Linked DNA regions of Saccharibacillus brassicae. The main gene of each other region encodes a partner of the protein of the gene in region 2 in a complex. Links are inferred from orthologs where the notes say so. Each region holds a gene or a part of one and is shown on either strand. Other genes may lie near its edges.

Region 1 (2,746 bases), 4.4 Mb from region 2 along the record:
TTGATGTAATCGGTTACGACCTTGCGGCCTTCGGGATCGGTCGCGCTCGTAATGACGCCTTTGGGCTTGTTGAACATCAGATACAGCTTCTGCTGCGCTTTGATCGCCCGGCCGCTGACCGTGATCTCGTCAACGTTCGGGTCGGCTTTTGTGCCAAGCGTCGTTACGACTTCGCCGTTCACCTCGACCTTGCCCGCCAGGATGAGCTCCTCGCATTTTCGTCTCGAAGCCACGCCCGCCTGGGCCAAAATTTTCTGTAATCGTTCCATAGTCATCCAGTCACCTCATCTTTCATCATACCTATAGAGTTCAGAAACCACAAGTTCAACCATACGTTTTTGCGGCGCTTGTCCGCCTTGCGAAGACACTCGCACCCCGGAACCATCCGCCTACGGCATACTGCCCGGCAAGCAGCGAAAACAGGGCCCTTTCCCTGATGCGGGAAGGGCCCAAGACAACGTCGCGGCAGGCGGCCGTTACCCGCCTTCTTCTTCCGGCTCCCGCTCCGAACCGTCCGCCCGCAGCGGGCCAGGCGGCTCTTCTTGTTCGGCTTCGGCCTGCGCCGATTCGGCGGGACCGCCGAACAGCAGCCGTTCTTCGTCTTCCGAAGCGATCATCGCTTCGAACGCCGAAGCGTCCGGCAGCTCTTCCAGTCCGCCAAGCCCGAAGTGGTCGAGGAAGCCTTTGGTCGTCCCGTACAGGATCGGACGTCCGATCGCGTCGGCTCGCCCGGTCTCGACGATCAGATTTTTGTTCGTCAGCGTATGGATCGCCCGTTCGGACTTGACCCCGCGGATCTCTTCGATCTCGATCCGCGTGATCGGCTGACGGTAAGCGACGATCGCCAGCGTCTCCAGCGCCGCCTGCGACAGCGTCGCGCGCGACGGCGAATAAGCCAGCCGTTCGAAATATTCCGAATGTTCCGGCAGCGTCGCCAGATGGTACGCGCCGGCAAGCTTCGTCACCCGCACGCCCCGCCCCGACTTGCGCAGATCGCGCTGGAGACTCTCGACCGCTTTTTGGGCTTCGCCCGGTTTGTTCTCCGTGATCTCGGCTATCTGCCGCACGGTCAAGCCTTCATCCCCCGCCAAAAACAGGAGGCCTTCAATAATCGACTTCAACGTCTGCAAATCCATTTGACGCCGTTTCCCCTCTCCACTCCATTACGATGTCGTCGAACAGCCGATCCTGATAGCAGCTCACCTGCTTCATCTTCATCAGTTCGAGTACGGCGAGGAACGTTACGACGATCTCCTGTCTGTACATCCGTTCGTTCAACACGCTCGAAAACAAGATTCTGCCGCCCGGTCCCGCTCCGCGAAGCGCCCCTTCCAATTCCCGCATCCGATCCCGGACCGAAATCTCGTCGCGGCGGATACGGGCAACCGTCGGTTTGCGGTCGGCCCGCAGCAGTGCGCGCTGCAGCGCCGATACAAGATCGGACATATGCAGCCCTTCCAGCGGATTGTCGTCTTCCGCGGGCAGGAACGGAGCCAGATCGTCGGGCTCGCGAATATAGATGCGGCCCCGCTCGTGCTCTTTCTCGTGCAGCAGACCCGCAATGCTCTTATACTTCCGATATTCGGTCAACCGGCGAATCAGGTCTTCCCTCGGATCGGGTTCTTCCTCTTCGTAGAAATCATATTCGTCCATATCCATCACCGGAGGTTTGGGAAGCAGCAGTTTGCTCTTGATCGCGAGCAGCGTTGCCGCCATCACGAGGAATTCGCTCGTCACTTCCAGCTCCAGCTCCTGCATGCTGCGCAGGTAGCCCATATACTGTTCCGTGATCATGCTGATAGAGATCTGTTGAATATCGATCTCCGACTTGTCGATCAGGTGCAGCAGCAGGTCGAGCGGACCTTCGAACGATTCCAGTTTGTAAAGTACAGTCAAGCCGTTTCCCCTCCGCCTGTATTGCGAACGGTCAGCCTTTGAATTGACGGCTCAGGCTGGCCATTTCAAGCGCCGCAAGCGCCGAATCCCAGCCTTTGTTGCCGGCTTTCGTACCCGCACGCTCGATCGCCTGTTCGATATTTTCGGTGGTGACGAGGCCGAAGATCGTCGGAACGCCCGTTTTCAAATTGATCGCGGACACGCCTTTCGCCACTTCGTTGCAGACATAATCGTAATGCGTCGTCGATCCGCGGATCACCGTGCCGAGCGTAATAACCGCGTCGTACTTGCCGCTCTCCGCCATTTTTTGCGCGATCAGCGGAATCTCGAACGCGCCCGGAACCCAGGCTACGTCCACGTCGTCGTCTTCCGCGCCGTGACGCTTCAACGCGTCGAGCGCGCCCGACAGCAGCTTCGCCGTAATGAACTCGTTGAATCTGCCGACGACGATCCCGAATTTGTATCCCTGCGAAACCAAGTGTCCTTCATATACATTTGCCATTTGTCATCAACCATCCTTTGTCTATTGTATACCAGATTGACCGGTTTGTAGCCTTCGTTTTACAAATTTCCTCATTAACCATGCCGCAATCGTGCCATTATCGCGCTCCGGCCGCACAGCCGGGCCAGCGCGAAACGTCCGGTCTTTACAGCCTTGCCCCGTTTTCCGGCGGGATCGGCGTCTCGTTCTGCTCCAGCGCTTCAAGCTCGCCGGGCGCCGTGTGCGCGCCCGGGCCGTTCAGGCCGAAGTTGGTCAGATGTCCCAACTTGCTTTGCTTCGTATGGAGGTAGCCGACATTGTCGGCGTTCTCCGCCATCTGGATCGGCACCCTCTCCACGATGCCGAGCC
Region 2 (4,121 bases):
GGCGGCGAACCATCAGGTTCGATACGCGCTCCACGAAGCCTTTGCGCGTTTTCTCCAGGCCGTCTTTGAACTGTTTGGTTACCGCGTCGGTCTTGCCCGCGATACTTTCTTTCAATTTGCGAAAAAAGCTCATGCTTGACTTCCTCCAGTCGTAATAGGCTTCCGTATGGGACCTGCTTCAATCTGTCCGTTATTAAGCATTAAGCGATGCTGATCTCTTCGTCTTCGAGCCGGACCGACACGAGCTTGGAGACGCCGCCTTCTTCCATCGTGACGCCGTACAGCACGTCCGCTTCTTCCATCGTGCCTTTGCGGTGCGTGACGACGATAAACTGCGTCTGCTCCGCAAATTCGCGCAAATATTGGGCGAACCGCGTCACGTTCGCTTCGTCGAGCGCCGCTTCCACTTCGTCCAGCACGCAGAACGGGACCGGCTTGACGTGCAGAATGGCGAACAGCAGCGCCATCGCGGTCAGCGAGCGTTCGCCGCCCGACAGCAGCTGCAGGTTTTGCAGCTTTTTGCCCGGCGGCTGGGCGACGATGTCGATGCCCGTCTCCAGCAGATTGTCCGGATCGAGCAGGACCAGATCGGCCCGCCCGCCGCCGAACAGCTTGGCGAATACCGTGCCGAACTGCCGGCGGATCGCGTCGAACGTCGTTTTGAAGCGCTTGGACATCTCTTCGTCCATCTCGCGAATGACGAGGTACAGCTGCGCTTTGGCTTCCATCAGGTCGTTTTTCTGCTCGTTCAGGAACTCGTAGCGCTCGCTGACCCGGTCGTATTCCTCGATCGCGCCGAGACTCACTTCGCCCAGCAGCGCAATCTTGCGCTTGATCTCCCGGACGTCTAGGCGGGCCGCTTCCGGATCTTCCGGCAGTTCGTGCCGCTGCTTCGCCAGCTCGTACCCCATGCCGTATTCGTCCGCCAGCTTTTGCAGCGTATTCTCCAGCTCCACGTCAAGCCGGTTGGCCTGAATTTCCGTGTGCCGAATCCGGTCTTCGACCGTCTTCAGCTCGCTGCGCTGCTTGTGCGTCTCGCCCTCGCGTTCTTCCAGCTTGCGCTGCCGCTCGGCGCGTTCGCCGCGCTTTTCTTCGAGCCTTTCCTGCGTTACGCTTTTGAGCTCTTTGGCTTCCTGCAGTTCGCGCACATGCTCTTCGGCGTTTTTGCGGTTCGCCGCAAGTTCCGCTTCGGCGGAGCGCAGCATTTTGCGCCGGTCGGCCAGCTGGTTCGACACCGTGCCGGTCTCTTCGCCCAATCGGCCCAGCCGCTCTTCGAGCGACGCCGTCTCCTGCACGAGCCGGCTTTCCCGGACCCGCAGTTCGGTCAGCGTGCCCTGCAGCTCTTCCTTGGCCGATTCGCTCGCTTTGCGCGCGAATTCCGCTGCGGCGATCGACTGGCGGGTCGCCGCTTCTTCGGCTTCCAGCTCCGCGAGCTTCGCTTCCGCTTTTTTGCGGCTTTCGCCCGCGCTTTCCAGCTCTTCCGCATAGCCCGAACGCTCTTCGCCGTGCAGCGCGAACTGCTCGTTCACGTGGCGCAGCCCGTGCTCGGTCTGCTTCAGCTCGCCGTCGAGCCGCTGCTGATCGGCGCGCAGCGTATCGCCGCGTTCGCGCAGCTCGCCAAGCCGCTGTTCGCTTTGAACGGCCAATTCGCCGTTCTCGCGTTCTTCGCGCGTCAGGCGCGCAATCTCGCGCTCGCTGTCGCGGATTTCGCGTTCGAGCTGCTCCAGCACTCGCTTGCGCCCGAGCAGGCTGCTGCCGCGCCGATTCTGGCTGCCGCCGGTCATCGAACCGCCGGCATTGACGACGTCGCCGTCCAGCGTCACGACGCGGTAACGGTAATTCAGCCGCGAAGCGATGACGTTCGCGTCTTCGAGCGTCTCGGCCACGACCAGCCCGCCGAGCAGGCTGCCGACGATGCCGGCATACCGCTCGTCGGCTTCGACCAATTCGGCGCCGATGCCGACGAATCCGCCGGCGGAAGCAGCCGCGCGCTTGTCGCTGTCCGAGATATGCCGCGGACGGATAACGTCGAGCGGCAGGAACGTGGCGCGCCCGAGCTGGCGCTGCTTTAGATAGCCGATCGCTTTGCGGGACAGCGCTTCGTTCTCCATGACGATATGCTGCAGCGAAGCGCCGAGCGCCGTCTCGATCGCGGTCTCGATCTTCTGAGGCACGGTGATCAATTCGGCGACCGCGCCGTGCACCCCTTCCAGGCTGCGGCTGCGCGAAGCTTTGAGCACTTCTTTGACGCCGACCATGAAGCCTTCGAAATCTTCCTGCATCTCCTGCATCGTATCGCGCCGGGAGACGAGCGATTCGCGCTTTTGCTCCCATTTGCGCGCCGAAGCCGAACTGTCCGCCGCGTTTTTTTGCAGCGTGTGCAGCTTCTCGCTTTCTTCGATGTACGAGCGGCGCAGCGCCGCGATATCGGCCGTGAGTTGTTCCAGAGCGGCTTTGCGTTCGGCGTGCTCCCCGTCAAGCCGCTTCTTCTCCGCTTCCCAGCGGCCGGATTCCTCGTCGACGCGGTTCATGCGCCGCATGACGCCTTCCTTTTGCTGATCCGCATAACGAATTTCGTTGCGGGTCTGCGCCATTTTGTTCATGAGCTCCAGCAGATCGCCTTTGAGCGATTCTTCCTGCTCGTGGCTGATCCCTTCGGTCACGCCGGTCAGCTTGGCCTGTTCCGCCGACAGTTCGGTCCGCAGATGGTCAAGTTCCAGCCGCGCCGCCTCGAGCTTGTTTTGCACGAACGCACTTTCCTGCTTGCGCTGGTCGAAGCGTTCGCCTTCGTTCTCGATCGCTTCCTTCAGCTGCTCGCGCGACTGCTCCAGATTGCGGCGGCGCTCTTCGAGCAGCTGCGCGTAACCTTCCGACTTCTCGGACAGCTCGCTGTAGCGCAGCAGGCGGCCCTGCAGCTCCTCGATCTCGTTCTCCGCGGCGCGCAGCGCCTGGCGATCGGTATCGAGCGTAAGATCGTGCTCTTCCACGATCGCCGACAGGCGCTCGCGCTGGCGCTCAAGCTTCGCCAGCTTCTCCGACGCCTCGGTCCATGCTTCGTGAATCTCGCCGATCTGGTACACAAACAGCGAGATCTCTTTGCCCTGCAGTTCTTCCTTGAGCTCTTTGTAACGCCGCGCTTTGTCGGCCTGCGCTTTGAGCGGTCCGATCTGGTCTTCGAGTTCGGTGACCAGGTCGTGGATGCGCAGCAGATTCTGCTCCGTATCCGCAAGCTTGCGGTTCGCTTCTTTTTTGCGCGATTTATATTTGACGATGCCCGACGCTTCTTCGAAAATGCCGCGCCGATCTTCGGAGCGCGTGCTGAGGATCTCTTCGATCCGCCCCTGCCCGATGATCGAATACGCTTCTTTGCCGATGCCGGTATCCATAAACAGCTCGGTGATGTCTTTGAGCCGGCAGGGCTGCCGGTTGATCAAGTATTCGCTGTCTCCGCTGCGGTGGACGCGGCGGGTGACGGTGACTTCCGCAAAATCGAGCGGAAGCACCTGATCGGCGTTATCGAGCGTCAGCGAGACTTCGCCGTAATTGACTGCTTTGCGCGCGTCGCTGCCGGCAAAAATGATGTCTTCCATCTTTCCGCCGCGTAGACTTTTGGCGCTTTGTTCCCCCAATACCCAGCGGATGCCGTCGGAAATATTGCTTTTCCCGCTTCCGTTCGGACCGACAACCGCGGTAATCCCGCGGACGAATTCCATTTCCGTTTTGTCGGCGAACGATTTGAATCCGGCGAGTTCGATCCGTTTCAGATACATGACCGCTGCTCACCTCCCCTTTCCTGTTGATCCTGCTGTTCTCCCGTTCGAGGTGCGCGGGCCTGCCGCAAACGCGGCGGCCTTTTCTTTTACAACGAAAAAGAGCAAAAAGCGGCACGGGCAGACTTGCAGATCCCCGAAGTCAAGCATGCGGCCGCTCTTTGCTCTTTTTTTGTAGCTACAGTTTTAGCGTTTCCAACGCTGCAGCCGCAGCCTGCTGCTCGGCTTCCTTTTTGGAACGTCCGTTCCCGCGGCCCAAGCTGCGTTCGCCCATATACACTTCGGACACGAATTCCCGCTCGTGCGCCGGTCCGCGTTCTTCCACGATCCGGTATTCGAGCACGCCGAGAT

What was found.
Region 1: the proteins of smc (region 2) and FFV09_RS00875 are in contact, whole or in part, in a crystal structure (PDB 3ZGX), measured with the Bacillus subtilis proteins. The link is inferred for Saccharibacillus brassicae from one-to-one orthologs.

Annotation. Positions count from the first base shown.
Region 1 is NZ_CP041217.1:215,493-218,238, forward strand. It holds FFV09_RS00875 (segregation and condensation protein A), read right to left. Parts: upstream 1,897-2,746; coding sequence 1,105-1,896; downstream 1-1,104. Other genes in the region: FFV09_RS00865 (pseudouridine synthase), read right to left, coding at 1-269; scpB (SMC-Scp complex subunit ScpB), read right to left, coding at 477-1,136; ribH (6,7-dimethyl-8-ribityllumazine synthase), read right to left, coding at 1,928-2,398; FFV09_RS00885 (bifunctional 3,4-dihydroxy-2-butanone-4-phosphate synthase/GTP cyclohydrolase II), read right to left, coding at 2,544-2,746. UniProt on the Bacillus subtilis protein: Participates in chromosomal partition during cell division. May act via the formation of a condensin-like complex containing Smc and ScpB that pull DNA away from mid-cell into both cell halves.
Region 2 is NZ_CP041217.1:4,644,822-4,648,942, reverse strand. It holds smc (chromosome segregation protein SMC), read right to left. Parts: upstream 3,771-4,121; coding sequence 201-3,770; downstream 1-200. Other genes in the region: rnc (ribonuclease III), read right to left, coding at 3,949-4,121; ftsY (signal recognition particle-docking protein FtsY), read right to left, coding at 1-133. UniProt on the Bacillus subtilis protein: Required for chromosome condensation and partitioning.